3 regions of the Amycolatopsis sp. NPDC051372 genome follow, and region 2 is predicted to be linked to each of the others. Evidence: riboswitches for the same ligand, from Rfam matches in the RefSeq annotation. Region 2 holds a riboswitch; each other region holds the start of a gene.
The links. Region 2 has a riboswitch for cobalamin ahead of metE (5-methyltetrahydropteroyltriglutamate--homocysteine S-methyltransferase). Riboswitches for the same ligand answer to the same signal wherever they lie in the genome.

Region 1 (10,330 bases), on a different contig from region 2:
CGACGATCGGCGGGCCGCGACGGGCGAAATGTCGGTATCGGCCCCCGGTGTTCACCCTGGCGGCCCAACGCGCCCGCCCCGACCGGACGCGGACCAACCGCCCCGCTGGTCCACTGCGGACAGCGCGCCATTGCGCGGGTGACTGCCTTGGCCACGCGGGGGAGACGGAGCGGTTTGCCCGGGGAGCAAGGCCGCAAACGCAAGTCGAAAGCCGCAGCGCGGGCTTGCGCTGCCGGCTGTGGCGAAAGCTGCCGACAACCGGCTGAGGCCACGGCGGAAGCGGTCCCCGGGCCAGGTCCGGACCCCGCCGGAACTAGGCGATCGGTCGGGCGAGGAATGACGTGAGCGCGGCAGCGAACTCCGAGGTGCCGAGCGCGGTGATGTGGTTGCCGGGCACAAGGGTGAACTCGGCGTGGGGCAAGACGGCGGCGAGATCCTCGGCCGAGGCGCGGCGCGGGTCGTCGGCGCCGGCGGTGACCAGGGTCGGGGTGGGGATGTGCGGCAGGTCCGCGGCGGGAGTCGGGACGTGGGTGTCCAGGACGCGGAGCAGGGCCTGGGGGTCATTGGCGAGGGCGGTGATCCAGCGGGCGGCCCGGGCGTCCGGGGCGCCGGGCTCGAGGGGCTCGCCGTTCGCCAGAGCGGTGAGGATGTGGCGGCTCTGGTCGCCGGCCTCGGCGCGCGTGATGACGGACAGGCCTTGGGCCGCCACGATGGCGCGGCCCGGCCGGGCGCCGCGGGCGAGGAGACGCACGACGATGCGGGCGCCGAGGGAGTAGCCGCCGAGGTCGTAGTCGTTGAGGGAAAGCGTGTCGAGCAGGGCGAAGATGTCGTCGGTGAGGACGTCGGGCGGATAGGCCGCCGGGGTGCGCGGGTGGGCGCTCGCGCCGTGGCCGCGCAGGCCGGGCACCAGGACGCGGTGGCCGCGCGCCGCCAGTGAGGCCGCCGGGCCCTGGTTGAGCCACTGAGAACCCGTCGCCGTGAATCCGTGCAGCAGCACCAGCGGACGGCCCTCGCCCAGCGAGCGGCAGGCAAGAACGGCGCCGTCGCGGCCGGGGTAGTGGAAGACCTGTGCGGTTTCGGTCATGTCGCTTCGCCTCCGGGGAAAAGCGCAGGAGCGCGGCGGCCGCGGTGCACGGGTTCGGTCATGTGGGCACGCCTGGGGAAAGTGCGGCGCGAGCGCGAGGAATGCCTGGAATCGGTCATTGCGGGCACGATCTGGCGGAGGGCGCGCAGAACAGCGGCGTCGCCGACAGGATTGTGCGGGGTGCCGGACACCCTGAGAATCTAACGCTACTCAGCGGACCACGGGGGCGGCCCGACCCGGCGGCGCGGTAGGTGAGGGCCGCCGGGAGGGGGAGGGTGGTCACTCGCCTTCGAGGTCGCCTTCCAGGGTGAGGTAGACGTCGCGCAACTGGGCCATCAGGTCGGGGTCCGGGTCGGACCAGAGGCCGCGGTCGGCGGCTTCGGTGAGGCGCTCGATGATGCCGCGCAGGGCCCACGGGTTGGCCTGGCGCAGGAAGTCCTGGTTTTCGGCGTCCAGCACGTACGACTCGGACAGCTTCTCGTACATCCAGTCGCCCACGACGCCGGCGGTGGCGTCGAAGCCGAAGAGATAATCGACCGTGGCGGCGAGTTCGAAGGCGCCCTTGTAGCCGTGGCGGCGCATGGCCGAGAGCCAGCGCGGGTTGACCACGCGGGCGCGGAACACGCGGGCCGTCTCTTCTCCCAGTGTTCGGGTGCGGACGGCGTCCGGGGTGGTGCTGTCGCCGATGTACGACGCGGGCGCGGAACCCGTCAGCGCGCGAACGGTGGCGATCATGCCGCCGTGGTACTGGAAGTAGTCATCGGAGTCGGCGATGTCGTGTTCGCGCGTGTCGGTGTTCTTGGCGGCCACGACGATGCGCCGGTAGGACTGCTCCATGTCCTCGCGCGCGGGGCGGCCGTCGAGGTCGCGGCCGTAGGCGAAGCCACCCCACACCGCGTACACCTCCGCCAGGTCCTTGTCGTCGCGCCAGTTGCCGGAGTCCATCAGGGGCAGCAGGCCGGCACCGTAGGCGCCGGGTTTCGAGCCGAAGATGCGGGTGGTGGCGCGGCGGGCATCACCGTGTGTGGCCAAGTCGGCGGAGACGTGGGCGCGGACGAAGTTCTCCGAAGCCGGCTCGTCCAAGCCCGCGACCAGGCGGACGGCGTCGTCCAGCAAAGTGATCACGTGAGGAAAAGCGTCGCGGAAGAAGCCGCTGATGCGCACCGTGACGTCGATGCGCGGGCGGCTCAGCTCGGCCAGTGGAATGGCTTCCAGGCCGGTGACGCGCCGCGAAGCCTCGTCCCACACCGGCTGCACGCCCAGCAGCGCCAGCACTTCCGCGGCGTCGTCGCCGGAGGTGCGCATCGCCGAGGTGCCCCACACCGAAAGCCCCACCGACGTCGGCCACGAGCCGGTGTCCTCGCGGTAGCGGCGCAGCAGCGAGTCGGCCAGCGCCTGGCCGGTCTCCCACGCCAGGCGGCTCGGGATGGCCTTCGGGTCGACGGTGTAGAAGTTCCGCCCGGTCGGCAGCACGTTCACCAAGCCGCGCAACGGCGAACCACTCGGCCCCGCGGGGATGTAACCGCCGTCGAGAGCGTGCAGCACCGCGGAAATCTCGCCCGAGGTACCCGCCAGCCGGGGGACGATCTCGGAAGCCGCGAACGTCAGCACCCGCGAAACTTCCGCGTCCGCGGTGCCCAGAACTTCAGAGACCACGGCGGGCGCGGCCGACGCAGCCCACGAACGCGTTTCCATCGCCACCACCAGCGACCGCGCCGTGGTCTCGACCGCGTCCACTTCGGACAGCGGGGCGTCGGAGTTCTCCTTCAGCCCCAACGCCGAACGCAGTCCCGGCACCGCCCCCTGCTTGCCGCCCCACATCTGCTGGGCCCGCAGCATCGCCAGCACGAGGTTCACGCGCGCCTCGCCGACGGGGGCCTCACCGAGGATGTGCAGGCCGTCGCGGATCTGCGCGTCCTTCACCTCGCAGAGCCAGCCGTCGATGTGCAGCAGGAAGTCGTCGAACTCCACGTCGTGCGGGCGCTCGGCGACACCCAGGTCGTGGTCGAGCTTCGCCGCCTGGATCAGCGTCCAGATCTGGGCGCGGATGGCCGGCAGTTTGGCCGGGTCCATCGCGGCGATGTTCGCGTGCTCGTCCATCAGCTGCTCGAGCCGCGCGAGGTCGCCGTAGGACTCGGCCCGCGCCATCGGCGGGATCAGGTGGTCGACGATCGTGGCGTGCGCCCGCCGTTTCGCCTGCGCGCCCTCGCCCGGGTCGTTGATGAGGAACGGGTAGATCAGCGGCAGGTTGCCCAAAACGGCGTCGGGCGCGCAGGACGCCGACAGGCCCGCCGTCTTGCCCGGCAGCCACTCCAGCGAACCGTGTTTGCCCAGGTGCACCACGGCGTGCGCGCCGAACTCCTCCTCCAGCCAGCGGTACGCGGCGAGGTAGTGGTGGCTCGGCGGCAGGTCCGGGTTGTGGTAGATCGCCACGGGGTTCTCGCCGAACCCGCGCGGCGGCTGGATCATGATCACGACGTTGCCCGACTGGAGCGACGCCAGGACGATGTCGCCCTCGGGATTTGCCGATGTGTCGACATAGAGCGAGCCCGGTGCCGGACCCCAGTGCTGCTCCATCGCCTCGCGCAGCTCCGCGGGCAACTCGGTGAACCACGAGCGGTACCGCGCCGCGGGGACCCGGATCGGGTTGCCCGAGAGCTGTTCCTCCGTCAGCCACTCCGGGTCCTGCCCGCCGGCGGCGATCAGCGCGTGGATCAACGCGTCGCCGTCCGGCTGGTCGGTGCCCGTCGGCTCGACGCCGGGGAACGCGTCGGCGCCCAGGTCGTAACCCTGCGAACGCATGAGCCGCAGCAGCTTGATCGCCGACGCCGGCGTGTCCAGCCCCACGGCGTTGCCCACCCGCGAGTGCTTCGTCGGGTACGCCGAGAGCATCAGCGCGATGCGCCGCGACGCGGGAGGCGTGTGGCGCAGCCGCGCGTGCGCCAGCGCGATCCCGGCCACCCGCGAAGCGCGCTCGGCGTCGGCGACATAGCGCGGCAGGCCGTCTTCGTCGAACTCCTTGAAGGAGAACGGCACCGTGATCAGCCGGCCGTCGAACTCCGGCACGGCCATCTGGTTGCCCGCGTCCAGCGGCGACAGGCCCTCGTCGCTCGACGACCACGTCGCGCGGTCGCTGGTGAGGCACAGCGCCTGCAGGATCGGGATGTCGAGCCCCGCCATCTCGGCGACGTCCCACGCCTCGTCGTCGCCCCCCGCGCCGGCCTCCGAGGGCCGCGTGCCGCCCGCCGCCAGCACCGTGACCAGCAGCGCGTCGGCACGACCCAGCTCGGCCATCATCTCCGGCTCGCGGTTGCGCAGCGACGCGCAGTGGATCGGCAGCGCGCGCCCGCCCGCGGCCTCGATCGCGTCGGCCAGCGCGTGGACGAACCCGGTGTTCCCGGACAGGTGGTGCGCGCGGTAGTAGAGGATCCCGACGACCGGGCCGTCCGCCGGACCCGAAGAAGCGCGCTCCAGCACCCCCCACGACGGCAGCTGCGCGGGCGGCTCGAAGCCGTCGCCGGTCAGCAGCAGCGTGTCGGACAGGAACCGGTGCAGCTGCGTGAGGTTCTCCGGCCCGCCCTGCGCGAGGTACGCGTGCGCCTCGGCCGCGATGCCCGCCGGCACGGTGGAGAGCTTCATCAGCTCCGCGTCCGGCGTCTGCTCACCGCCCAGCACCACCACGTGCGAGCCCGAGGCACGCAGCGTGTCCAGGCCCTCCTGCCACGACCGCGGCGTGCCCAGGATCCGGACCACGACGATCGGCGCGCCGTCCAGCAGCCCCGGCAGGTCCGCGACGTCGAGCCGGGCCGGGTTCGCGAGCCGGAACACACCCTGTGAAGCCCGGGCGCTGAGCAGATCGGTGTCCGAAGTGGACAGCAGCAGGATCACGGCGTTCCTCACTCGGGGTGTCCGCGCCCCGGGTCGTAGGTCGCGCCGGCGGGAGTTCCTGGCTCCCCGGATCACTCCGGGTCACAGTGGCGGGACCGTCCCGGACTCTCACCGGGTTCCTCCACCTGCCGACGCGTGGTTCGCCACTCACTCTCACGGGCGTGCGAGCCCGCGTCAAGGTGACGTCTCAGACCACGCGCACGGCCACGATCGGCCGCTCGGCCACGCGGTGGGACCGCTGGGCCGTGACGCTCCACGCGTAACCCGCGAAGCCGCCCGTATCCGGCGACGCGTGCAAGACCAGGTGCCCGTAACCGGCGCCCTGACCTGTGGGGGAGCGGCTGTCGGGGAAGTCCGGTGACGTGCCGTGCGGGTCGGCGGTGCAATCGGCCACGGGCACGACGTACGACTTGTCCTCGTCCACGACGGGCGTGCCCCGCACCAGCGCGATGTGCCCCGTGTTCGTCGGCCGGCGGTGCCCGTAGTCGATCACCACGAGATCGCCGGGGCGCAGATCGGCGACGGCGTCCACGCGTGCGAAGTGCGGCACCTGCTGCTGTTCGAAGACCCACCGGTACGTGCGCGAAGGCGGGCTCACCGAGCGGAAGTGGGTGGTGAAGAACTCGTCGTCGGCCCAGTCGTAGACGTGCTTGAGCAGCTGGGTCTGGAACGAGGCGCACTGCGTGTGGTTGCGCCGCGGCCGAGTCCAGCTCACGACGTCGGGCTCGCCGGAGGCCTTGTAACGGTTGGCCTCCGGCGAGAGGCGGTCGATGAAGTCCTCGGCGGCGTGCAGGTGGGCGGTCACCCCATCCGTTCTACGCCGACCGGTCGCCGATCCGCGGGAACGGCTCGGTGGAGAAGAGCACCTCCACGGCCACCTCGAAGAACTCCGCGATGCGCAGGGCCAGGTGGAGGCTCGGGCTGTACTCGCCGCGTTCCAGGTACCCGATCGTCTGGTAGTGCACGCCGAGCGCGTCGGCCAGCTGCCGGCGCGAGATCCCGCGTTCGGCGCGCAGCACCGCGATGCGGTTGTAGACGTTCTCGCTCACCGCGGATCACACACGCTGCAGTGCCCTCTCCCGTCGTTCGGCCACCGACGACCCGGATTCCCGCCGCGCCATGCGCCGCAGCAGCACCGGGGCCAGCGCCAATCCGATCACGGCCCACACGACCAGCACGCCGAGGGTCCACCAGGGCCGCCACGACTGCCCGATCTCCACCACCACCGCCGAGTCCGGCAGCAGCGCCGAGCGCATGCCGAGGCCGAGCCAGTACATCGGGAACACCTGGGCGATGCCCTGCACCCAGACCGGCAGGGCCGTGATCGGGTAGAAGATGCCGGAGATCGCGGTCAGGCCCGTGACCGGCAGCATGACCAGGGCCATCGCCCGCGGGTCGCGGATGAGCGAGCCGATCGCGGCGCCCAGCGGCAGCGTGGCCAGGAGCCCGAGCACCAGGACCCAGATCAGGTCGAGCCACGACCACACGCCGTCCGCGGCCAGCCCGGAGAACAGGAACAGGCACGGCACCAGCACCACGACCAGGCCGGCCACCTGCATGAGCGAGAGCGACACGATCTTGCCGAGGAGGTAGCCGAGCATGCCGTTGGGCGTGGCCTTGGCGCGCAGCAGCGTGCCGTCCTCGCGGTCGATCACGAGCTGGCCGGCCGCGCCCGAGAGGCCGTTGAACACGATCCCGGCGCCGAGCACGCTCGGCACGGTCGCGGTGCCCAGCGAGAACGACGTGCCGGGCAGGTGCGCGTTGCGCATGAAGAACAGCGTGGTCAGGATCAGGACCAGCCAGACCACCTGGCCGAGCACGTCGTCGCGGTTGGTCCACTGCTGGCGGAACTCGGTCAGCCCGCGGCGCAACCCGGTGCGCAGGGCCCTTCGCTTCGCGGCCGCGGCGAACGCCATCGGCGTGGTCATCGCAGTCATCACACACCCGCTTCCACGAGTCCGGCCTCGGCGCGGTGCACCAGGGTCATGTAGGTGTCCTCCAGGGACGCGCGGCGGACTTCCAGGTCGGCCACGGCCTCGCCGTGCTGCTTGAAGAGCTCGAATACGTACTTCGTGGCCTCCGTGGTGGAGTGCACGAAGTGCTGCCCGTGGACGGACCAGCGCACCTCGGCCTCGCCGGAGATCCGGCGGCTGAGCTCGTCGGCGGAACTGTCGGCGACGATCCGGCCGCCGTTGAGAATGAGGATCCGGTCGGCCAGCTTCTCGGCCTCGTCGAGGTCGTGGGTGGTGAGCAGGATCGTGGTGTCCTCGTCGTCGGTCAGGCGGTGCACGAGGTCGTGGAACTCGCGCCGCGCCTCGGGGTCGAAGCCCGCTGTCGGTTCGTCGAGGAAGAGCAGTTCGGGCCGGCCGACGATGCCGATCGCGACGTCGAGGCGGCGCCGCTGCCCGCCGGAGAGCTGCCGGATCTTCTTGTCCGCGTGCGGGGTGAGCCCGACGGCGTCGATCAGCTCGCGCGTGTCCCACGGGCGGCGGATCGTGTCGGTCGAGTAGGGCGCGTAGTACTCGCCGAGGTGCGTCAGCAGTTCGCGCACGCGCCATTTCCCGTGGTCTCGCCAGGACTGGAGCACGACCCCCAGCCGTGCCCGCCAGTCCTCACCGCCGCGCGCGGGATCGGTGCCGAGCACCTCGACGTCGCCCGCCGACCGCATCCGGAAACCCTCGAGGATCTCGATCGTGGTCGTCTTGCCGGCGCCGTTGGGCCCGAGCAGGCAGAGCACTTCGCCGCGGTAGGCCTTGAAGTCGACGCCGTGGAGCACGTCGTTGGCGCCGTATCTCATGCGCAAGCCCTCGACCCGCAGCACGACTTCCTCTGGATTCCTCAACCGAATCCACCCCCATCGTTTGTGTGCGACGAAATGTAGCATACCTACTACGTACGATCGCAATCCTGCTCAATCCGCAGCCAGCTACAGTGAGCGGCATGTCCAGCCCTGCCCGCGTACGCGCCGACGCCTGCCCCGGCGTCTTCGCCACGCACGACGCGGCGGACGGACCGCTCGCCCGCGTGCGCCTGCCCGGCGGGGTCGTCTCCGCGGAGCGATTGCGGGTGCTGGCTTCCTGCGCCGAAGACTTCGGTGACGGCGACGTGCACCTCACCTCGCGGGGCAACGTCCAGCTGCGTGGGGTGCGGCGGCCCGGCCTCGCGTCGAGGCTCATGGCTGCCGGGTTGTTGCCTTCGCCGACGCACGAGCGGGTACGCAACGTGCTGGCCTCGCCGTTGAGCGGGGTGCACGGCGGGACCGCTGACGTCCGCGGGCTGGCGGGGGAGCTGGACGTGGCCTTGTGCGCCGAGCCGGAGCTGGCCGAGCTGCCGGGGCGGTTCCTGTTCGCGTTCGACGACGGCCGGGGTGACGTCGCGGGTGAAGGCGCCGATGTGTGCTGGCGCGCGGTGACGTCCGACGCGGGCACGGTGCTGCTCGCGGGCGTGGACACCGGCTGGTCCGTGCCGCGTGACGAAGCTGTGGCCGCGTTGCTGGCTGTCGCGCGCGAGTTCGCCGCGCAGCGGGGGACGGCTTGGCGGATCGCGGAGCTGCCTGATCCCACCGTGCTGCTGCCCCGGGGATCGCGGGCTGAGCCCGTGGAGCGCCCGGTGCGCGTGGACCCGACCGTCGGGCCGCTCGGCGACCACGGCGTCGGTGTCGCGCCCCGGTTCGGGCAGCTCACGGCCGCACAGTTGTGGATTCTCGCCGATCTCGCCGACCTCGCCGTCGTCACACCGTGGCGGTCGATCGTGCTGCCGGACGCCGCGCCGGACGCCGTCGCGCGCCTGCACGCGGCCGGCCTGGGCACCGACCCCGCCGCGCTGGAGATCACGGCCTGCATCGGCCGCCCTGGCTGCGCGAAGTCGCTGGCCGACGTGCGCGCCGACGCCGCGCGCCTGGTCCCGGCCGGGGTCCGCGCCCACGTGGCGGGCTGTGCACGGCGCTGCGGGCGGCCGTCGGGCCCCCACCTCGACGTGGTCGCCGAAGCCGGCGGCTACCGTGTCGGCGGACGCCTGCTGGCGGCGTCCCGCCTGGCGGACTCCTTGGTGAGGAAGGAAAACCCGTGATCGACTACCTGGCCGACGGTGCCGAGATCTACCGGCACTCGTTCGCCACGATCCGCGAGGAGGCGGACCTGGCGATTCTGCCGGACGACGTCGCCGGCGTCGCGGTGCGGATGATCCACTCCTGCGGCATGGTCGACCTGGTCGACGACCTCCGCTACTCCCTCGACGTCGTCGAGGCGGGCCGGGCGGCGCTCGAGGCGGGCGCGCCGGTGCTGTGCGACGCGAAGATGATCGCCAGCGGCATCACCCGCAAGCGGCTGCCCGCGGCCAACGACATCGTCTGCACCCTCGACGACCCGAGCGTGCCGGGGCTGGCCGAGCGGATGGGCACGACGCGGTCGGCCGCGGCGCTGGAGCTGTGGCGCGACCGGCTGCCGGGTTCGGTCGTGGCGATCGGCAACGCGCCGACGGCGTTGTTCCGCTTGCTGGAGCTGCTCGAGGAAGGTGTCGGGGCGCCGGCCGCGATCATCGGCGTGCCGGTGGGTTTCGTCGGCGCGGCCGAGTCCAAAGTGGAACTGGCGAAGCGTGCTCCGGCGCCGTACCTGGTGGTGCAGGGGCGCCGGGGTGGCAGCGCGATGGCCGTGGCGGCCGTCAACGCGATCGCGAGCGTGGTCGAATGACCGGCCGGCTCTACGGCGTCGGGCTCGGCCCCGGCGACCCGGAACTGATGACGGTGAAGGCCGCGCGGCTGATCGGCGAGGCCGACGTGATCGCCTACCACAGCGCGCGCCACGGCCGCAGCATCGCGCGTTCGGTGGCCGCGCCGTACCTGCGCGAGGGGCAGCTGGAGGAGCCACTGGTCTACCCGGTCACCACGGAGACCACCGACCACCCCGGCGGCTACGAGGGCGCGATCGCCGATTTCTACGAGCTGAGCGCGAAAAAGCTGGCCGAGCACCTCGATGCGGGACGCGACGTGGTCGTGCTGTGCGAGGGCGACCCGTTCTTCTACGGCTCCTACATGTACATGCACGAGCGCCTCGCCGGTCGCTTCGAGGCCGAGGTCGTGCCGGGCGTGACGTCGGTGAGCGCGGCGTCGTCGGTGCTGAGCCGTCCGCTGGTGCAGCGCGACGAGGTGTTCACGGTCCTGCCGGGCACGTTGCCGGCGCCCGAGCTGGCGCGCCGGCTGGCCGACACGCAGGCCGCGGCCGTGCTGAAGCTGGGGCGCACCTTCGGCGCCGTCCGCGAGGCGTTCGCGGAGGCGGGCAAGCTGGACGACGTGTGGTACGTCGAGCGCGCCACGTGGGGTGAGCAGCGGATCGAGCCGCTCGCCGACGTCGATCCGTCGAC
Region 2 (10,330 bases):
CATTCGCCGAACGCTTTGGCCTGCGGGTCGAACCGCGCCTGCGAGGCCACGCCCTCGCCGAGGATGTCCTCGACCACGAAGTTCATCGCCCACAGGTTCGGCAGCAGGTGCCGGGTCACCGGCAGCTGGGCCGTCTCGGGCAGCAGGAGGCGGAACTCGGCGACGGTGAGCCGGTGCACGAGCCAGCGCCACGCTTCTTCCGAGCGCACCCAGACGCCGAGGTTGGCACTGCCGCCCTTGTCACCACTGCGCGCGCCGATCACGCGGCCGAGCGGGACGCGGCGGACCGGCCCGTCCGGCAACGGCTCGGGCAGCGCGGGTTCGTCCACTTCGGTCAGTGCGAGAGTCTTGGCGGACGGTGCTATGTCGACACGTCGACCATCAGTGAGCACCGCGATGTGCGGTACCTCGGCAGCGTCCACGAAGGCCGCCGAGTAGACGCCGTAGGGCGACGCGTCCGAAGGCGGAGCGGTCACGTGGAAGCCGGGGTAGCTCGCGAGCGCCAGCTCCACCGCCGCGCCGCTGAACGCGCGGCCGGCGATCTTCGGGTCCGCGTCCTTCACCGTGACGTGCAGCAGCGCGCTGGCTTGTTCCTCGGTGTCGGCGTCGCGGTGGTCCGTGCGCGCGAGCGTCCAGCGGACCTCGGCGGGCGGCTTGCGTTCGAGCGCCGTCTCCAGCTGCTCGCGCACGAGCGCGGCCTTCGCCTCGATGTCGAGGCCGGTGAGCACGAACGTGGTCTCGTTGCGGAACCCGCCGAGCCGGTTCAACGCGACCTTGAGCGTGGGCGGCGGGGCCTCGCCGGTCACGCCGCTGATGCGCACGCGGTCGGGGCCGTCCTCGGCGAGGGTCAGCGTGTCGAAGCGTGTGGTGACGTCGGGGTTCGCGTAGCGGGCGCCGGTGATCTCGTACAGCAGCTGCGCGGTGACCGTGCCCGTGTTCACGACCCCGCCGGTGCCGGGGTGTTTCGTGATGACGCTGGACCCGTCGGCGTGGATCTCGGCGATCGGGAACCCCGGCACGCCGATCGGCTGCTCGCGGAAGAACGCGTAGTTGCCGCCGGTCGCCTGCGCGCCGCACTCGATCACGTGCCCCGCGGCGACGGCGCCAGCCAGCGCGTCGTGGTCCTCGCGCGTCCAGCCGAAGTGCGCGGCGGCGGGCCCGACGATCACCGAAGCGTCGGTGACCCGGCCGGTCACGACCACGTCGGCGCCGGCGTTCAGGCACTCGACGATGCCCCACGCACCGAGATAGGCGTTGGCGGTCAACGGTTCCTTGAAGCCCAGTTCGTCGGCGCGCCCGATCAGGTCGTCACCCTCGACGTGCGCGATCCGCACGTCGACACCGAGCTTCGCGGCCAGCTCACGCAACGCCGTCGCCAGGCCCGCGGGGTTGAGGCCGCCCGCGTTGGCGACGATCTTCACGCCTTTTTCCTTGGCCAGCGCCAGATTCTCCTCCATCTGGCGCAAGAAAGTCTTGGCGTAGCCCCGTTCGGGGTCCTTCATCCGGTCGCGCCCGAGGATGAGCATGGTCAGCTCGGCGAGATAGTCGCCGGTGAGCACGTCGAGCGGGCCGCCGGTCAGCATCTCGCGTACGGCGGAGAACCGGTCGCCGTAGAAGCCCGACGCGTTCCCGATCCGGATCGGTGCCCGGTTCACGCGGCTCATGCGAACTGCCCCGGCTTCCGGCCGCCACCGGGTGGACCGGCGAACGCCTGCGCGATGGTGAGCCATTCTTCGACGTCGGCGCCGGTCGCGACCAGGTCCGTGTCCGCGAGGTGGCGCCGCTGCGTGATGACCAGGCAGAAGTCCACGGCGCTGCCGGTGAGCCGCTGCTCGGCGTCCTCGGGCCCGAACGCCCACGTCGTGCCGTCCGGCGAGGCCAGCTCCACGCGGAACTCCACGGGAGGCGGCGCCAGGGAGTTGAGCTTGAAGGCGAAGTCCCGCGTGCGCGTGCCGAAGCGCGCGATGTGCCACAGCCGGCCGGTCGGCTCGCGGGCCAGCCCCAGCGCGTCGAACACGTCCTGGCCGTGGGCCCAAGTCTCCATCATCCGAGCGGTGGCCATGGACGCGGCGCTCATCGGCGGGCCGTACCACGGCAACTTCTGTCCGGCCGGCACGGCGGCGAGCGCTTCGGACAGCGCCGCCCGCCCGGCGCGCCATTGCGCGAGCAGCTCCTCCGGCGGCGTGGCGGCGCCTTCCTCGGCGGCGAGGTCGACGTAGTTCTCCCCCACGCTCAGCAGGTGCTCGACCTCGGCTTGCCACTCCTCGGGCCGGGCCGCGGCGATCAGCGCCTTCGAGTCCGTCCAGGCCAGGTGCGCGATCTGGTGCGCGACGGTCCACCCTTCCGCCGGCGTCGGCCTGACCCACCCCTCGGGCGGCAGCCCGGCCACCACGTCGTCGATCGCCTGCGATTCGGCCGCCAGATCCCCGAGGATCACGCCGAGATCAGCCATCCTGCGCCTCCATGCGTCCTCTTGTAAGCACTACGCGCTCAGGCCCACCCTCGCACCCCGACCGAGGAAAAATCAAGCGCGCCTGATTGTTTCCTGCCCGATCGAGCGCGGAGCCACTATTGACGCATTGCCAGTAGAACACCGTTGTCCTACCGTTCCAGCCATGAGCTCCTACGCGGACATCACCTACGAGGTCGCCGAGCGGATCGCGACGGTCAAGCTGAACCGGCCCCAGGCGCGCAACGGCTACACCGTGCGGATGGCCGACGAGCTGAGTGACGCCATGGACCGCGCCGACCGCGACGAGGACGTGCGCGTGGTCGTGCTCACCAGTACCGGCAAGGACTTCTCCGTGGGGGCCGACCTCTCGTCCGGCGGGTTCGACTTCGAACTCGGCGAGGGCCCTCCCGACGGCTGGCAGGAGCCGGCGGGCCGCTGCTCCAAGCGGATCTTCACGATGAACAAGCCCGTGATCGCCGCCCTGCGCGGCGCGGCGGTGGGCGGCGGGATCACGATCACGCTCTCCTGCGACTACCGATTGGCCGCCGACGACTCGAAGTTCGGCTTCGTGTTCACCCGCCGCGGGATCTACCCCGAAGGCGGGTCCGCGTGGTTCCTCCCCCGGCTCGTCGGCATGGGCACGGCCGTGGACTGGATGGTGAGCGGACGCGTCTTCGGCGCCGAAGAGGCGTTGCGGAAGGGGCTGGTGCACAGCGTCCACCCGCCGGAGGCCGTGCTGGACAAGGCTTACGAGCTCGCGCGCGACCTCGTGGCCGGTACCGCGCCCGTGTCGGTCGCCGTCACGCGCCAGCTGCTGTACCGGATGGCGTCGGCCCCGTCGCCGTTCGAGGTGCACGAGGTCGACTCGAAGCTGATCGGCGGATTGGCGACCAATCCGGACGCGGTCGAAGGCGTGTTGTCGTTCCTGCAGAAACGCCCACCGGAGTTCAAGCTCCGCGTCGACCACGACCTGCCGGACCACCTGCCCTGGATCGAGGAATGACCACCTACCCGCCCGAACCGTGGCACCTCGCGGGCCAGGCGCAGCTGTCCGTGTGGCTGCTCCCGGCCGGCAAACTGCCGGAACTGCCCGAAGGCGTCGAACCCGTCACCACCGGCGGCCAAGCAGCGGTGTTCACCGCGTGGATCGGCTACCGCGCGCCCGGACAGCTGAGCTACCACGAGCTGCTCGCCGCTGTTGCCGTGCGCGGCGGCCTCACCGCGTCGATCACCGACATCTGGGTCGACAGCGAGGCCTCGCTCGCGGGCGGACGCGAGCTGTGGGGCATCCCGAAGGACCTCGCGACACTCGAGTTCAGCGGCGACCGTGAGTTCACCGCGGCCACCGGCGACGACTGGATCGCCACCGCCGCGTTCTCCCGCCGCGCCGGGCTGCCGGCCGCGCTGCCCGCGCGGTTCGAGATCGCGCAGACGCTCGGCGGGCGGCTCAAGCGCAGCCTGGTCACGTCGCGTGCGAAGCCGCACGCGGCCGCCGCCGACTGGTCCGTGAACCCCACCGGACCGCTCGGCTTCCTGGCCGGACGTCGCCCGATCGTGAGCGCGAGCCTGCGCGACTTCACCCTCCTCTTCGGCGGCTGAACCGCCCCGACCAGCCGCTCTGAGTGATCGACTAACCCGCGAGGGTGAGCCCGCGACACGCCACCCCTTGGGGCACGTGCGAGCCCGAACCCCTAGATGTAGTCTCTGTGGACCGGCAGCCCCCAGCGACGGGGAGACCGCTCAGGAAGGGCAGCCGGGCCGATTTGAGAAACAGCAGCGCACGGCCTTGTGAGGCCGTGCGCCGATGAAGCGCGCCCATTTTCGACTTCGTTGGAGACCCGCATGTCAGTGGAAACCGGTCAGCGTCCGCCCTCGTCGGCGGACTCGGCTCCGAGCGCGGTCCGCGTGATCCGGCGCGACGGCAGTGTGTCGCCGTTCGACGCCGGCAAGATCAGCGTGGCCCTCACCAAGGCCTTCCTCGCCGTGGAGGGCGGCGACGCGGCCGCTTCCTCGCGCGTGCACCACGTCGTCGCCGAGCTGACCGAGCAGGTCGAGGCTTCCCTGCTGCGCCACGCCGGCCCCGAGCCCGCCCTGCACATCGAGCAGATCCAGGACCTCGTCGAGCTCGCCCTGATGCGCGGTGAGCACCACAAGGTCGCCCGCGCTTACGTGCTCTACCGCGAGGAGCGGTCGAAGGCCCGCGATGCCGCCACGCCGGCGCCCGCCGAGGCCGCGATCAGCGTCAAGGGCACCGACGGCTCGCTGCGGCCGCTCGACTGGGCCCGCGTGTCCCACGTGGTGGGCGAGGCCGTGGCCGGGCTCGAGGACGTGTCCGCCGAGCCGGTGCTGGCCGAGGCCAAGCGCAACCTCTACGACGGCATCAGCGCCGACGAGCTCGCGCTCGCGCAGATCATGGCCGCCCGCGTGCTCGTCGAGCAGGAGCCGAACTACTCGTACGTGAGTGCGCGGCTCCTGCTGGACAAGCTGCGCGGAGAGGCCCTGAGCTACCTCGCCGGCCGCGCGCGCCTGGCCAGCCAGGACGAGATGACCGCCGAGTACCCCGCGTACTTCCGCGCCTACCTGCGCCGCGCGGTCGAGCTGGAGCTCGTCGACGGCGAGCTGCTCACGTTCGACCTCGACAAGATCACCGCGGCCATCCACGCCGAGCGTGACCTGGACTTCGGGTTCCTGGGCCTGCAGACGCTGTACGACCGGTACTTCCAGCACCACAACGGCACGCGCTTCGAGCTGCCGCAGGCGTTCTTCATGCGCGTGGCCATGGGCCTGGCCATCCGCGAGGACGACCGCGAAGCCCGCGCGATCGAGTTCTACGAGCTGCTCTCCACGTTCCACTTCATGGCCTCGACGCCGACGCTGTTCAACTCGGGCACCACGCGCGCCCAGCTCTCGTCGTGCTTCCTGACCACTGTGGACGACGACCTGGACTCGATCTTCCAGGCGTACAAGAACAACGCGCTGCTGGCCAAGTACTCGGGCGGCCTCGGCAACGACTGGACCCCGGTGCGCGGCCTCGGCGCCCACATCAAGGGCACCAACGGCCAGTCGCAAGGTGTCGTGCCGTTCCTCAAGATCGCCAACGACACCGCCGTCGCCGTGAACCAGGGCGGCAAGCGCAAGGGCGCGGCGTGCGCGTACCTCGAGACGTGGCACGTGGACATCGAGGAATTCCTCGACCTGCGCAAGAACACCGGTGACGACCGCCGCCGCACGCACGACATGAACACGGCCAACTGGGTGCCGGACGAGTTCCTGCGCCGCGTGGAGGCCGACGCGCAGTGGACCCTGTTCTCCCCCAACGAGACGCCGGACCTGCACGACCTCTACGGCAACGCGTTCGCCGAGCGCTACCGCGAGTACGAGGCCGCCGCCGACCGCGGCGAGATCAAGGTCTTCCGCCGCCTGCGCGCCGTCGACCTGTGGCGCCGCATGCTGACGATGCTGTTCGAGACCGGCCACCCGTGGATCACGTTCAAGGACCCGTGCAACCTGCGCTCGCCGCAGCAGCACGTCGGCGTGGTGCACTCCTCGAACCTGTGCACCGAGATCACGCTGAACACCAACATCGACGAGGTCGCGGTCTGCAACCTCGGCTCGGTGAACCTGCTCAAGCACGTGACGCCCGCGGGCCTCGACACGAAGCGCCTCGAGAAGACCGTGCGCACCGCCGTGCGCATGCTCGACAACGTGATTGACATCAACTTCTACACGATCCCGGAGGCGCGCCGCTCCAACCTGCGCCACCGCCCGGTGGGCCTGGGCATCATGGGCTACCAGGACGCGCTGTTCGAGATCGGCGTTCCGTTCGCTTCGCAGGAGGCGGTGAAGTTCGCCGACCTGAGCATGGAGCACGTGTCCTACTACGCGATCTCCGCGTCGACCGACCTCGCCGAGGAGCGCGGCCAGTATCAGACGTTCGAGGGTTCGCTGTGGAGCCGCGGCATCCTGCCGATCGACTCGATGCAGCTGCTGATCGACGCGCGCCAGGGCGACGCCCTCGCCGTCGACACCTCCACGACGCTGGACTGGGCGCCGCTGCGCGAGCGAGTGAAGACCGTCGGCATGCGCAACTCCAACGTGATGGCGATCGCGCCGACCGCGACGATCTCCAACATCTCCGGCGTCGGCCAGTCGATCGAGCCGCTGTTCCAGAACCTGTACGTGAAGTCGAACATGTCGGGCGACTTCACCGTGGTGAACCCGCACCTGGTCAAGAGCCTCAAGGCCCGCGGTCTGTGGGACGAGGTCATGGTCAGCGACCTGAAGTACTTCGACGGCAGCCTCGGCCAGATCGACCGCGTGCCGGACGACCTCAAGGCGCTCTACGCCACCGCGTTCGAGATCGAGTCGAAGTGGATCGTGGACGCGGGCTCGGTCCGGCAGAAGTGGATCGACCAGGCGCAGTCGCTGAACCTCTACATCGCGGCGCCGAGCGGGCGCAAGCTCGACGAGCTGTACCGCTACGCGTGGCACAAGGGCCTCAAGACCACGTACTACCTGCGCGCGCAGTCGGCGACGCACGTGGAGAAGAGCACCCTGCGCGGCACCGACGGCAAGCTGAACGCGGTCTCGGCCGCCCCGGCCGCCGCCGCTGCTCCGGCCTCGACGCCGGTCCCGGCGACTGCGCCCGTGCCGTCGCCCTCGGCCGCTGTCCCGGCGAGCCCCGCCGCGGCCGTGCCCGCCGCGGTCCCGGCCGCCAAGCCCGCCGAGCCGAAGGAAATGCCGAAGGTCGACGACATCGACTTCGTCGCCACCGAAGGCGCCGCCTGCCGCATCGACGACCCCGACTGCGAAGCCTGCCAGTGACCTCCTCGCCGGCGGTGCGACCGGCGCGAACCGGCCGCACCGCCGGCGAGCCTTTTCTTGGAGCCTCTTGATGACCAACGTGGAGACCACGGACGCCACCGGCCTCGGCGAGATCGAGGTCGGCGCCGCCCGGATCAACGTCGACGACAAGCGCATGATCAACGCGCGCGCAGACGTGAACCAGCTGCTGCCCATGAAGTACCGCTGGGCGTGGGACAAGTACCTCGCCGCATGCAACAACCACTGGATGCCGACCGAGGTCGCCATGCAGGCCGACATCGCGCTGTGGAAGTCGCCTGACGGCCTGACCGAGGACGAGCGCCAGATGCTCAAGCGCAACCTCGGCTTCTTCGCCACCGCGGAGTCGTTGGTGGCCAACAACATCGTGCTCGCCGTGTACCGCCAGATCACCAACCCCGAGTGCCGTCAGTACCTGCTGCGCCAGGCGTTCGAGGAAGCCGTGCACACGCACACCTTCCAGTACATCTGCGAAAGCCTCGGCCTGGTCGAGGGCGAGCTGTTCAACATGTACCGCGAGGTGCCGTCCATCTCCGAGAAGGACGCGTGGGCGCTCAAGTACACGCAGAACCTCGAGAACCCGGACTTCGAGACCGGCACGCCGGAGGCCGACCAGGCGTTCCTGCGCGACCTCGTGGCGTTCTACGTGATCTTCGAGGGCATGTGGTTCTACACCGGCTTCGCGCAGATCCTCTCGCTCGGGCGCCGCAACAAGATGGTCGGCATCGCCGAGCAGTACCAGTACATCCTGCGTGACGAGTCGATCCACCTGAACTTCGGCATCGACTGCATCAACCAGATCAAGATCGAGAACCCGCACCTGTGGACCGAAGAGTTCCAGGCGGAGATCCGGCAGATGCTGCAGGACGCGTGCGAGCTGGAAGTCCGCTACGCGCGCGACACCATGCCGCGCGGCATGCTGGGCCTCTCGGCGCAGCTATGCGAGCAGTACATGCACTTCATCACCGACCGGCGCGCCCAGCAGATCGGCCTCGCGCCGATCTTCGGGGAGACGGAGAACCCGTTCCCGTGGATGTCGGAGGCGATGGACCTGAAGAAGGAGAAGAACTTCTTCGAGACCCGCGTGATCGAGTACCAGTCGGGCGGCGCGCTGGACTGGGATTGATCACAGCGGACTGATCCCGGACTCTGGGACCGGGGCGCGGCTTGTGCCGCCCGCAACCCCGACCCGCTAGGCTCGGCCACGCCACAGGTTCGCCAGGGCGTGGCCGGGCTTTTTTCGGTCGTGCCGGTGAGGCAACAGGGAATCCGGTGTGAATCCGGGACTGCCCCGCAGCGGTGAGTGGGAACGAAAGCCGTCACCACGATTTCGTGGTCAAGCACTGGGCGCGAGCCTGGGAAGCGACGGCGAGTAGGCGCGAGGTCGACGCCCACGAGTCCGAAGACCTGCCCGTGGCACGTGCGCCGACGGCGTGCGTGAGTCCGGGCCCCGTGGGACACGGCCTGACCGAACGCGGCTCTCGCGTGTCCGGGCTCGTTGGCGAGCTCGCGAGGAGAGAGCCTGTGACCACCATCGGCACCACCATCCTGGGATACCCGCGCATCGGCCCGGCCCGGGAGCTCAAGCGCGCCCTGGAGCGCTGTTGGGCGGGCACCACCGGCGAAGCGGAGTTGCTCGCCACCGGCCGCGAACTGCGCGCACGGACCTGGTCGCGACTGCGCGACGCCGGGCTGGAGTCGATCCCGTCCGGCACGTTCTCGCACTACGACCACGTGCTCGACACCGCCGAGCTGTTCGGCGCGCTGCCGGAGCGCTTCACGCGCCTCGGCCTCTCATCGCTGGACACGTACTTCGCCGCCGCGCACGGCGTACAGGACGAGCCGGCGCTCGAAATGACGAAGTGGTTCGACACCAACTACCACTACCTCGTGCCCGAACTGGGCCCCGGCTCGCGCTTCACGCTGTCGTGCACGAAGCCCCTCGACGAGGTGCGCGAGGCCCGGGAGCTGGGGATCGAGACGCGGCCGGTACTCGTCGGGCCGGTCACGTTCCTGCTGCTCAGCAAGGCGACACAACCGGATTTCGCACCGTTGGAGCTGCTCGACGAGCTACTGCCCGCATACGCGGAGCTGCTCGCCGCGCTGAAGGCCGAGGGCGTCGAGTGGGTGCAGCTCGACGAGCCGGCGTTCGCCGGTGACCGCACCACGAAGGAGCTCAACGCGCTGACCCGCGCGTACCACGTGCTGGCCAAGGCCGAGGACCGGCCGAAGCTGCTCGTCGCCGGGTATTTCGGCGGGCTCGGCCGCGGGCTGGGCGTGCTGGCCCGCTCCCCCGTTGAGGCGCTGGCCGTGGACCTCGTCACCGACGAGTCCTTTGTGGACGCTGTGGCCGCGGAAGGCGCGTTGCGCGACAAGGAGGTGCTCGCCGGCGTCGTCGACGGGCGCAACGTGTGGCGCACCGACCCGGACCGGGCGCTGGAACGCGCCGCGCGGCTGGCCGGCACCGCGCGGCACGTGAGCGTCTCGACGTCGTGCTCGCTGCTGCACGTGCCCTACGACGTCGAGGCCGAGACCCTCGATTCACGACTCGGGAGCTGGCTCGCGTTCGCCGACCAGAAGGTCGCGGAGGTCGTGCTGCTCGGGCGGGCGCTGCGCGGCGAGCCGGTGGACCTGTCGGCGGCGCGGGCGGCCGTCACTGACCGCGCGACAAACCCGGCGGACGCGGCCGTGGGCAAGCGGCTGACGGCGCTGAAGCGCGAGGACGCCGTGCGGGAGCCGTACGAGCAACGGGCGGCCGTGCAACAGGAATCCCTCGGCCTGCCGCCACTGCCGACCACCACGATCGGCTCGTTCCCGCAGACCACCGACGTCCGCAAGGCGCGCGCCGCCCACCGTGCAGGCACGCTCGACGAAGCCGCGTACGTGGCCCAGATGCACGCCGAGATCGACCGCGTGGTGCGGCTACAGGAGGAGCTGGGCCTCGACGTGCTGGTGCACGGCGAGCCCGAGCGCAACGACATGGTGCAGTACTTCGCCGAGCAGCTCGCCGGGTTCGCCTCGACCGAGCACGGCTGG
Region 3 (10,330 bases), on a different contig from region 2:
CGGTGTCCTCGGCGCGCACGGCGCGGTCGCCGAACGAGCGGGTGCTCGCCAGTTCGGCGTCGGACACCTCCGGGGACTCGCCGAAGGCCACGTTCTGCGCCGAACGCAGGCTGCGCAGGTCGGCGTCCGTCTCCGGAACACGGAGCACGATCCCGGCGGGTGCCGGGTGGTCCACGAAGTCGGCCGGGGTGCAGGTCATGAGCGGGATGCGCCGCTCGAGCGAGTAGCCCTGCGCGACGAGGAGGTCCTCCAGGCCGGGCGCGGCTTCGGTGAAGAACTCGAGCCGGGGCTGCAGGCCGCGGCCCGCGTACGCCTCGGTCAGCGCGGTGATCTCCGCCGGTGACGGCTCGGCGCCGTCATCGGGGATCGCGTAGTTGAGCATCGGGTGGCCGGTGGTGCGGGAGAAGGTCGCGAGGAACGGGCCGATCCGTTCGACGTCACGGCCTCGGGGCGCGGTGGCACGGACATACGCCTGAAGGGCGGACATGCTGGGTGATCCCTTTCGGGGTCGAAGGAGACACACGCGCGCTGCCGAGAAGGGCAGGGCATGGGAGGACGGCTGACGGGCTCGCGTCAGGCCTGACCTCGGCCGTCGCGAGCAGCGGCGGCAAACATAGGCGTTCCTTCGTCCGAAGATCCGAGAGCTTTCAGTGTCCCAGCTGGGGCAACCGATTTAACTCAGCGCCGTTCGCGGTGGCCGATCCCGGCGTAGCGCGTGTCCCACACCGAACGCGGCACGCGCAGGCGGACAGGCGCGTTGCAGACGGTCCGACGCACCTGCTGCGGGATCGCGACCACGGGCACCACGTCGAAGTAGCGCCAGCCGCGGCGGGTCAGGGCGGCACCGAGCGCGGCGCCGATGGTGTTGAGCAGCACGTCGTCGGTCGAGGTCACGCGGCCGCTGTGGATGAGGAACTGCGTGACCTCCACCAGCACGGACGCGCTCAAGGCGGTGAGCGTGATCCGGCTGATCGACCGCAGCCGGCGCAGGCGCAGCGGCACGAGCGCGCCCAGCGGGCACAGGAGAAGCAGGTTGCCGACGACTTGCCAAAGCGATCCGTCGTCGGACAGCGCGGCGGCGAGGTCGGCACCGGGCACGAGATCGAGGGTGCTCCCCGAAGCTGTGCCGACAGGCATGATGACCAGGCAGAGCACGAGCGCGCCGATCGTCACCGCCGTCACGTCGACGGCCGCGGTCGCCGACGCGTGGCCGAGGCTGATGCTGCTTCTTCGCCGCCTCCGCGCGGCGAGCAAGGGCCAGCAGAGCAGCGCGTACGGCAACGCGATGGCCGTGATCGGGATGATCCCCCAGAAAGCGCGCAGCAAGGCGCCCATGCGCTTCCCTTCTCGAACCCCTCTGAACTGCTTCTTCCCGCCCTCCCAAGATCAACCTTCGCATTGCCGGTTCGAGTCGGCATGCTCAGCGGGCCGCACTATTCGGTGATCTTTCCGGTGGCGCGAAACGGCTTCCCGTGGTTCGGTCGAGGCGCGGACCGTCCATAGTGGATGCTGTGGACAACCCTGTGGAAGGATTTCGCCGACTTGGTGAAAAGCCTTGTTTCACAACGGAAATCAAGGGTTCGAGCCTGTGTACTACCCGGCGAGCTCGCGCGCCTTCCCGATGAGCGCGGACAGGTGCAGGCCACGGTGGACGTCGCACGGATGCGTGGTCGTGCCACTCGCGACCATGGCCGCGAAGTCGTCCAGCAGTGCCGTGTAGGACTCCCCGGCGGTGCCCGGTTTGCGACCGAGCGTCCGGTAGCCGTGCTCGCCGTAGACCGCGACCTCGACCACGCTCGGCTGAACCGGCAGTCGCAGCGACAGCGTCGCGGTGCTCGTGGCGCCGCCCTCGTGGGCGAACATCAGCTGCCACAGGTCGTCGGGGCCACGGTGAGCCGCGAGCACGTCGGTGATGCGGCCGAGGGCGGCGTCGAGCAGGTCGAACGCGTGCGGGCCGATGTCGGCGAGCGCGCCACCGGCCGCGTCGAGGCGCCAGGCCGAGGTCGAGTACTGCCCGCCGAGCAGCGCGCCCGACAGCCAGCGCGCGCCACCGCCGCGCCAGCCGCCCGAGGCGGCGAGGCCGTCGAGCCACTCGCGCGTCTGCTGGGAGAACCGCAGCGTGAGCATCACGAGCGACGCGACGCCGGCTTTGTCCACGGCGTCGGCCAGCCGCTGGGCGCTCGCCAGGTCGGCGGCGATCGGCTTCTCGAGGATCAGGTGCTTGCCGGTCTCGGCCGCGCGCGTCGCGATCTCCGCCTGCACGGCGGGCGGCACGGCGAAGGCGAGGGCGTCGACCAGCGAGAACAGCTCGTCGAGGTCGTCGGTGCCGACGGCTCCGTGGGCCTCGGCCAGCGGACGGGCGCTGGTGATGCGGCGCGCCCACACGGCGGTGAGCTCGGTGCCGGGGTGTTCGGTCAGGCCCGGCGCGTGCACCGTGGTCGCCCAGGGACCGGTTCCGACGAGGCCGATGCGCAGCTGTCCGACGTCCACGCCCGGCAGTGTAAGTGTGTCCGGCGCCGCTTCCGGCGGGTACCTCCGGTGGGTTAACGTCGGTCAGCTGTACACCACGATCGGGGGAAGCCGGTGGGAATCCGGCGCTGACCCGCAACCGTGAGCGGCCGCCCGTGCGGCCGTGAGCCGGATCGCCCGCCGTGGTCCGATTCGATGCGAGGTTCATCAACGATGCGGTTGTTCCCTGTCTTTTCTGCCCGGCTCCTTGCCGTGGCCGCGCTCCTGGTCACCGCCGGTCTGTCCGGTGCGAGTCCCGCCACCGCGACCGTGCCCGGCAAGGGCGCCGCGGGGTACTGCCCCGACGCCACGGGCGTGACGGTGGTCGTCGACTTCCAGGACCTCAGTGGCGACACCCTGATCCGCTGCGCGCCCGGGCCGCAGGCCGACGGCGTGGCGGCCATGCAGAACGCGGGCCTCGACATCGCGGGCGTCGGCAAGTACGGCCTCGCGCTGATCTGCAAGATCGAGGGCAAACCGGCCGACCAGTCGTGCTCGGGGATGCCGCCGGAGAGCGCGTCGTGGAGCTTCTGGACGGCGACCGACGGTGGCAAGTGGGCTTCGAGCCAGGTCGGCGTGCAGGGCTGGAAGCCGCCGGCGGGGAGCTTCGAGGGCTGGTCGTTCGCGCACAAGAAGTCCTTCCAGGACTACCCGCCGCCGCGGGTGGCGCCGGTGCGGAAGGCCAACGTGCCTGCGCCCGCGGCCGCGGCCACGGATTCCGGCGGCAGCGGTTTCCCGTGGAGCCTGGTGATCGGGCTCGTCGTGATCGCGGTGCTCGTCGTCGCGGGTGTGGTCGTCGGGCTGCGGCGCAGGCGTGCTGCCCGGTAACGCGCGGGCTCTGCACCCGGGCGCGTGGTGGGTGTGGGCGCTCGCGCTCGCCGTCGCCGCCAGCCGCACCACCAACCCGCTGCTGCTCGCGCTGGTGATCGCCGTGGCCGGGTTCGTGGTGGTGAACCGCCGGGGCGACGCGCCGTGGGCGCTGGCTTTTCGGGTGTACGCGCTGGTCGCGGGCGTGATCGTGGTGTCGCGCGTGCTGTTCCGCATCCTCAGCGGCGGCGAGGACGGCGGCCACGTGCTCTTCACGCTGCCGACGATCCCGCTGCCCGCCGCGGCCGCCGGGATCGAGCTGCTGGGGCCGACGTCGGCGGAGGAGCTGCTCGGCGGCTTTTACGACGGGCTGCGGCTGGCCACGATCGTGCTCTGCGTCGGCGCCGCCAACGCGCTGGCCAACCCGAAACGCCTGCTCAAGGCCGTGCCCGGCGCGTTGGCCGAGGTCAGCACGGCCGTCACGGTGGCGCTTTCGGTCGCGCCCCAGCTGGTGGAGAGCGTGCAGCGGGTGCGGCGCGCGCGACGGCTGCGGGCGGCGCGCGGCCGGGGGCTGAGGTTCGTGAAGGGGGTTTTCGTGCCGGTGCTCGCCGACGCGATGGACCGCTCGCTCCTGCTGGCGGCGGCCATGGACTCGCGCGGCTACGGCCGGCGTGGCTACCTCGCGCCGCGCGTGCGGGTGCTGATCGCGACCTGCGTGCTCGCGGGGCTGTTCGGGGTCGCCGTCGGGGTGTACGGGGTGCTCGACGGGTCGTCGAGCTGGCTCGGCGTGCCCATGCTGGTGGCGGGCTTGGCCGTGGCGTCCGCCGGGTTCGTGCTGGGCGGACGGCGGATCCGGCGGACGGCGTACCGGCCTGATCCGTGGCGGCTGCCGGAGACGTTGGTGGTGCTGTGTGGGGTCGCGTCGGCGGGGCTGCTGCTGGCTTCCTCGCCGGCGCAGCTGGCCACGTCGGTGAGCCCGCCGAGCTGGCCGACGTTGCCCTTGCTGCCGGCGTTGGCCGTGTTGATCGCGGCGTTGCCGGCCTGGCTCGCGCCGCGGCCACTGCCCGTCGCCGAGGTGGCTCGATGATCGAGTTTTCACAGGTCACCGTCACCTACGACGGAGCTTCCTCGCCGGTGCTGCGCGGCGTCGACCTCGTGGTGGAGGAAGGCGAGCTGTGCCTCGTGGCCGGGCGCACGGGGGTCGGCAAGTCGACTTTTCTCGGCGCCATCAACGGGCTCGTGCCCCACTTCACCGGCGGGACCCTGGCCGGGCGCGTGCTCGTCGACGGCCTGGACACAGCCACGCACCTGCCGCGTGAGCTGGCCTCGGTGGTCGGCGTCGTGGGGCAGGACCCGCTCGCCGGGTTCGTCACGGACACCGTCGAGGAAGAGCTCGCATACGCGATGGAGCAGCTGGCCGTGGCGCCCGACGTGATGCGCAAGCGCGTCGAGGAGACGCTCGACCTCCTGGGCATCGCCGAGCTGCGCGACCGTCCACTTCGGACGCTTTCGGGCGGCCAGCAGCAGCGCGTGGCGATCGGGTCCGTGCTCACGGCGCACCCGCGCGTGCTCGTGCTGGACGAGCCGACGTCCGCCCTCGACCCGACGGCCGCCGAGGAGGTGCTGGCCGCGATCACGCGGCTGGTCCACGACCTCGGCACGACAGTCGTCGTCGCGGAGCACCGGATGGAGCGCGTGGCGCAGTACGCCGACCGGCTGCTTTACCTGCCCGGCGACGGTTCCGTGCGGTCCGGACCGCCGGCGGAGGTGTTCGCGGACGCCGACGTGGCGCCGCCGATCGTGGAGCTCGGCCGCTTCGCGGGGTGGTCGCCGCTGCCGCTCTCGGTGCGAGACGCGCGGCGGCGGGCCGGGCCGTTGCGGGAGCGCCTCTCGTCGGTGACCCGCCCTGCCGCGGCCGGCGTGCCTACGGAGGACGCGCTCACCGCGCAGGGGGTGCAGGTGCGCTACGGGGGCGTAATGGCCGTGCGTGGGGTGGACCTGCGGCTGGGCCGGGGCGAGGTCGTCGCGCTGATGGGGCGCAACGGGTCCGGCAAGTCTTCGCTCCTGTGGGCGCTGCAGGGCAGTGGGCCGCGCTCGGGTGGAACCGTCGACGTGCTGGGGGCGGACCCGGCTTCGGTGCGGCCGCGGGCGGCGCGGTCGCGTGTCGGTCTGGTGCCGCAGACGCCGTCCGACCTGCTGTACCTCGACTCCGTGGCCGCCGAGTGCCGGCAGGCAGACGTCGAATCGGGCGCCGCCGCGGGCACGGCCCGGGCGTTGCTGGACCGGCTGGTTTCGGATGTCTCCGCGGATGCGAACCCTCGTGACCTCTCGGAAGGACAGCGGCTCGCGCTCGTGCTGGCCGTGCAGCTGGCGGCCGCGCCGCCCGTCGTCCTGCTCGACGAGCCCACGCGCGGCCTGGACTATCCCGCGAAGCGCCACTTCGCCTCGGCGCTGGCCGCGTTGGCCGCCGAAGGCCACGCGATCCTGCTGGCCACGCACGACGTCGAATTCGTCGCCGTGGCCGCGCACCGCGTGGTGGTGCTGGCCGAAGGCGAGGTCGTGGCCGACGGCCCGACCTCCGACGTCGTCGTGTCGTCCCCGGCGTTCGCACCGCAGGTCGCGAAGGTCCTGGCGCCGCAGGAATGGCTGACGGTCGCCGAGGTCGAGCAGGCGCTGAGGTGATCGACTTCCTCGGCCCGGCCGTGCGGATCCGGCTGCGAACCGCCGCCGTGCTCGTGGTTGCCGTGGCACTCGGCCTGGCAATGTTCTGCTGGCCGCTCTTCGTGTCCACGCCGCCTTCGGGCCACACCGCCGACGCGCCGTTCATCTTCATGGCGACGCTGCCGGTGCTGATCCTGATCGTGCTCGCCGAACTTTCCAGCGGCGGTCTCGACGCGAAGGCCCTGGCCCTGCTCGGCGTCCTCTCCGCCGTCGACGCGGCGCTGCGGCCGCTCGGCGCCGGCACGGGCGGCATCGAGCTGGTGTTCTTCCTGCTCGTGCTCGCCGGCCGCGTTTTCGGCCCGGGCTTCGGCTTCGTGCTGGGCGCGACCTCGCTCTTCGCGTCCGCGCTGCTCACGGGCGGCGTCGGGCCGTGGCTGCCGTTCCAGATGCTCGCGTCTTCACTGGTCGGCCTGGGTGCGGGGTTGCTCCCGCGGGGCGTGCGCGGCCGCTGGGAAATCGCGCTGCTCGCCGCCTACGGTGTGGTGGCCGCGTACTTCTACGGGCTCGCGATGAGCATGTTCACCTGGCCGTTCCTGGCGGGCACGTCGGCTTTGGACTTCGTGCCGGGTGCGCCGCTGGGCGCCAACCTGCACCGGTTCCTCGTCTTCACCGTGCTGACGTCCACGCTCGGCTGGGACACGGGCCGCGCGATCACCAACCTCGTCGCGATCCTGGTCCTGGGCCCGGCCATCCTCACGATCCTGCGCCGAGCGGCTCGGCGAGCGGCGTTCACCCGGCCCTGAGCGAACGCCCGGCCTCGTCGAGCCCGTCGAAAATCAGTAGGTGTAGAAGCCCCGACCGGACTTCTTGCCCATCAGGCCCGCGTCGACCATGCGCAGCAGGAGCGGCGGGGCCGCGTAGAGGGGCTCCTTGAACTCGTCGTACATCGAGTCCGCGATGGCCTTCACCGTGTCGAGGCCGATGAGGTCCGACAGGCGCAGCGGGCCCATCGGGTGGGCGGTGCCGAGCTCCATGCCGCGGTCGATGTCCTCGGCGGTGGCGAAGCCGGACTCGACCATGCGGATCGCCGAGAGCAGGTAGGGCACCAGCAGCGAGTTGACGATGAAGCCGGCGCGATCCTGGGCGCGGATCACCGTCTTGCCCAGCGCCCCGGCGTGCTCCTCGGCGCGGCGGGCCGTGTCGTCGCCCGTGAGCAGCGACGGGACCAGCTCCACCAGCGGCAGCACCGGCACGGGGTTGAAGAAGTGGATGCCCACGACCTGCTGTGGCCGGTTCGTGGCCATGGCGATCTTCACGATCGGGATCGACGAGGTATTGGACGCGAAGATCGCATCTTCCCGCGAGACGATCTTGTCGAGCTGCCCGAACACGTCGACCTTGGCCTGCTCCTGCTCGAGGATCGCCTCGATCACGAGGTCACGGTCGGCCAACTCGGCCAGCTCCGTGGTGAAGCGCAGCCGACCCAGCGCCGCGTCGGCGTCCTCGGCCGACAGCTTGCCGTTCTTCACGCCCCGCTGCAGCGACCTCTCGATGCGCGCCTTGCCGGCGTCGAGAGCAGGCTGGCTGACCTCGGTGATCACCACGTCGAAACCCGACTTGGCGTGCACCTCGGCGATGCCCGAGCCCATCTGCCCGGCACCCACCACGCCGACTCGCTGAATGTCTGTCACCGGCTAGCTCCTTCGTCACGCAGGCACAGAAAATGGGCAGCACGCGACGCGCGAGGGTGGTGCCGGGCCGTGCCCGGACTCCACCCTCGCGTATCGCGTCTGCTCAACGCCGGTATTCGTCGTACCCGTCGTCGTACGGGTCCTCGTACCGGTTGTCGTCCTCGTGCCCGTTGCTGGGCGAGGAATCACTTGACAGCTCGCGCTGCAAAGCATCGAAATCGGTGTCGTGGGAGCTGTACTTGAGCTCGCGCGCCACCTTCGTCTGCTTGGCCTTAGCCCGGCCGCGCCCCATGGCTCGACCCCCTCGCACAGGGGCGGGGCGGCCGGGGGAATCGGCGGCCCCGCATCGTCTCGACAGTTCTTTCCTGGTCACACCGTACCGTGTCCCGGGGGTTCGATGCGACGTGGCACGGTGTGCCGGTGGCGACAGTGTCCGCCGGACGCCGGTTACCGGCCTGTCGGGGGTGATCCGCGCAGGTGGGCGTGCCACGATGCTCAGGTGCTCCGTCCCTTCGTGGCGTATCTGAGGGTGTACGAACCCCTGCTCGCGCTCGGTGACCCGCCCGACGACCGCCTGCGTGAAGCGGTCGCCGCGGCGAAGCTGCGCCGGGCCGCGATCGGCGAACGCGAGCAGGCTGTGTGGCTCAAGTCACAGGCTGCCGCGCCCGCCCGGTTGCTGCCCGCGGAGCTCGCCGACGGCCGGCCCGCGCCGAGCTTGCTGACCGACGTCCTCGTGCTCGACCCGGCGGAGGTGCCGGCCGGCCACCCCGGCACCGGCCCGTTCGTCTGCCCGCTCGAACTGCGCGCCCGCGCGGCCGCCGCGCTGGTGACGTTCCTCGGCGACGCGACCCCGGCGTTGAAGAACGCCGTGCTCGACGCCGGCGGGGTCTCAGCCGACCGCGCCCGCTCGCACACGAAGGCCGCGATGACCGACCTGACCACGGCCGCCGCCCACACGCTCACCACCACCTGGACCGTGCCGCTGCCGTGGTTCGTCCTCGTCGACCCCGACGAGCGCAAGCTCGTCCTCGGCTCCGGCCAGGACGATCCGGTGCGCGAGCTGTCGTGGCGCATGTCGATGTCCGACGCGCTGACCCGCGCGGCCGAGGCCGGCGAGCTGATCGAGGCCGCGTTCGGCGACTCCGGTCCGGGCCGCGTGCTGTCGCAGACGCGCCAGTGGCTGGAGAGCTTCGACCCGGACTCCGTAGTGGAACTGGACTACGGCGGCCTGGTGCAACTGTTCGCCGATGCGATCCTCGAGTCCGACACCACGGCCGAGGAGGTTCACGACATCCTCGAGGCCCTGCGCACCGGCAACGTCGAGGAGCTGGCCGAGCTGTTCTCCGAGCTGCGCGAGTTCTGGGGCGACCTAGCGGCTAGGGAGCGCTCCAACTGACGAGCAGCCGGCCCACGGGCCGGCCACCACCGAGCACGGGCGGGTTCGCGAGGGCTTCGAGGTCGGAGACGTCCACGCCCAGGTGCGCGAGCACGGCCACGGCCAGCGGCGCGCAGCCGCGCTTCGCGCCGTCCGACATCTTCAGCGCCACCGCCGTGCCGTCGGCCAGCGCGAACGCCAGCACGCCCTCGGCGCCGATCTTCGACAGCAGGCCTGGCACCGCGCCCATCAGCGCGGTGTCCTCCCGGTCCGTGCCGGCGACCAGCCACGGGTGCGCGCGCATGGCGTCGGCCACGCGCAGTTCTTCGGACCCCGCCGAAGCCTGCACCAACCGGCCGAACGCCCGCGCCAGGCCGGTGAGCGAGTAGGCGAACAGCGGCGCACCGCAGCCGTCGACGCCGGTGGTGGCGATCGGTTCCCCGGTCAGCTCCACCACGGTGTCGGCGAGCGCCTTCTGCAACGGGTGGCCCGGCTGCTCGTAGCCGTCGGTCGGCCAGCCCGCGGCGACGCAGGTGGCGAGCATCCCGGCGTGCTTGCCGGAGCAGTTCATCGTGACGCGCAGCGGCTCGGTCGCCGCGTGCATCGTCGGCTCGTGCAGCGGGTACGCGGGCGGGCAGGCCAGCGCCGACTCGTCGAGGCCGGCCGCCGCGAGCATCGCCGCGACGCGCTCGACGTGACCGGGTTCGCCGGAGTGGGAACCGCAGGCCAGCGCGAGGTCCGCGCCGTCGTAGTCCAGGCCGGCGCGCAGCATGCCGACGCCCTGCAGGGGTTTGGTGGACGAGCGCGGGAACACCGGACTCATCACGTCGCCGACCTCGTGGATCACGCTGCCGTCCGGGGCCGTGATCACGAGCGAACCGCGGTGCACGCTTTCCACGAGGCCGGACCGCTCGACCTCGACGAGAACCGGTTCTGTCACTCTTCGGTGCGTCCCAGTTCGGAGTCGAGCAGCTCGTCGACGGTCGCAGAGCCGCGCTGGTAGCGGGCGGCGATCTCGGCGTTGAGGGTGTCCATCACGCCTTGCACCTGGCGCCGGAACGTGGACACCGAAGACTCCTCGGTGGCGTAGGTGTCGAGCGCGGAGGCGAGCTTGCCGTCGGAGAGCGTGCCGACGTCGGTGAGGTCCGTGTCGCCGATCAGCGCCTCGGCGTGGCGGCGGTGCTCGCCGGCGCGCGAGGGTTCGAGCTGCTGGTGGCGCCCGGAACCGGTGGCGGGGCCGAGCGCGTTGTCGGCAAGGATCGTGGCTAACTGGTCGACGATGCTGTTG

Region 1: another riboswitch for cobalamin. It lies ahead of cobN (cobaltochelatase subunit CobN); the one in region 2 lies ahead of metE (5-methyltetrahydropteroyltriglutamate--homocysteine S-methyltransferase).
Region 3: another riboswitch for cobalamin. It lies ahead of AB0M56_RS02005 (hypothetical protein); the one in region 2 lies ahead of metE (5-methyltetrahydropteroyltriglutamate--homocysteine S-methyltransferase).

What each region holds. Positions count from the first base shown of each region.
Region 1 covers NZ_JBFBAF010000013.1:61,448-71,777, forward strand. The annotation lists gene AB0M56_RS20760 (alpha/beta fold hydrolase) at 314-1,084, opposite strand; gene cobN (cobaltochelatase subunit CobN) at 1,364-4,972, opposite strand; cobalamin riboswitch at 5,005-5,132, opposite strand; gene AB0M56_RS20770 (hypothetical protein) at 5,160-5,777, opposite strand; gene AB0M56_RS20775 (helix-turn-helix transcriptional regulator) at 5,788-6,021, opposite strand; gene AB0M56_RS20780 (ABC transporter permease) at 6,028-6,909, opposite strand; gene AB0M56_RS20785 (ABC transporter ATP-binding protein) at 6,909-7,769, opposite strand; gene AB0M56_RS20790 (precorrin-3B synthase) at 7,913-9,040, shown strand; gene AB0M56_RS20795 (precorrin-8X methylmutase) at 9,037-9,660, shown strand; gene AB0M56_RS20800 (precorrin-2 C(20)-methyltransferase) at 9,657-10,330, shown strand, end outside.
Region 2 covers NZ_JBFBAF010000010.1:208,897-219,226, reverse strand. The annotation lists gene AB0M56_RS17890 (acyclic terpene utilization AtuA family protein) at 1-1,664, opposite strand, end outside; gene AB0M56_RS17895 (acyl-CoA dehydrogenase family protein) at 1-3, opposite strand, end outside; gene AB0M56_RS17885 (TIGR03084 family metal-binding protein) at 1,661-2,452, opposite strand; gene AB0M56_RS17880 (enoyl-CoA hydratase-related protein) at 2,616-3,455, shown strand; gene AB0M56_RS17875 (acetoacetate decarboxylase family protein) at 3,452-4,051, shown strand; gene AB0M56_RS17870 (ribonucleoside-diphosphate reductase subunit alpha) at 4,295-7,276, shown strand; gene AB0M56_RS17865 (ribonucleotide-diphosphate reductase subunit beta) at 7,347-8,420, shown strand; cobalamin riboswitch at 8,509-8,724, shown strand; partial or broken gene metE (5-methyltetrahydropteroyltriglutamate--homocysteine S-methyltransferase) at 8,819-10,330, shown strand, end outside.
Region 3 covers NZ_JBFBAF010000001.1:415,102-425,431, forward strand. The annotation lists gene AB0M56_RS01990 (GNAT family N-acetyltransferase) at 1-487, opposite strand, end outside; gene AB0M56_RS01995 (VanZ family protein) at 679-1,335, opposite strand; gene AB0M56_RS02000 (Gfo/Idh/MocA family oxidoreductase) at 1,594-2,490, opposite strand; cobalamin riboswitch at 2,534-2,669, shown strand; gene AB0M56_RS02005 (hypothetical protein) at 2,722-3,336, shown strand; gene AB0M56_RS02010 (CbiQ family ECF transporter T component) at 3,326-4,402, shown strand; gene AB0M56_RS02015 (ATP-binding cassette domain-containing protein) at 4,399-5,997, shown strand; gene AB0M56_RS02020 (ECF transporter S component) at 5,994-6,779, shown strand; gene AB0M56_RS02025 (3-hydroxybutyryl-CoA dehydrogenase) at 6,813-7,667, opposite strand; gene AB0M56_RS02030 (DUF3073 domain-containing protein) at 7,771-7,959, opposite strand; gene AB0M56_RS02035 (hypothetical protein) at 8,167-9,063, shown strand; gene AB0M56_RS02040 (asparaginase) at 9,044-9,982, opposite strand; gene AB0M56_RS02045 (aerial mycelium formation protein) at 9,979-10,330, opposite strand, start outside.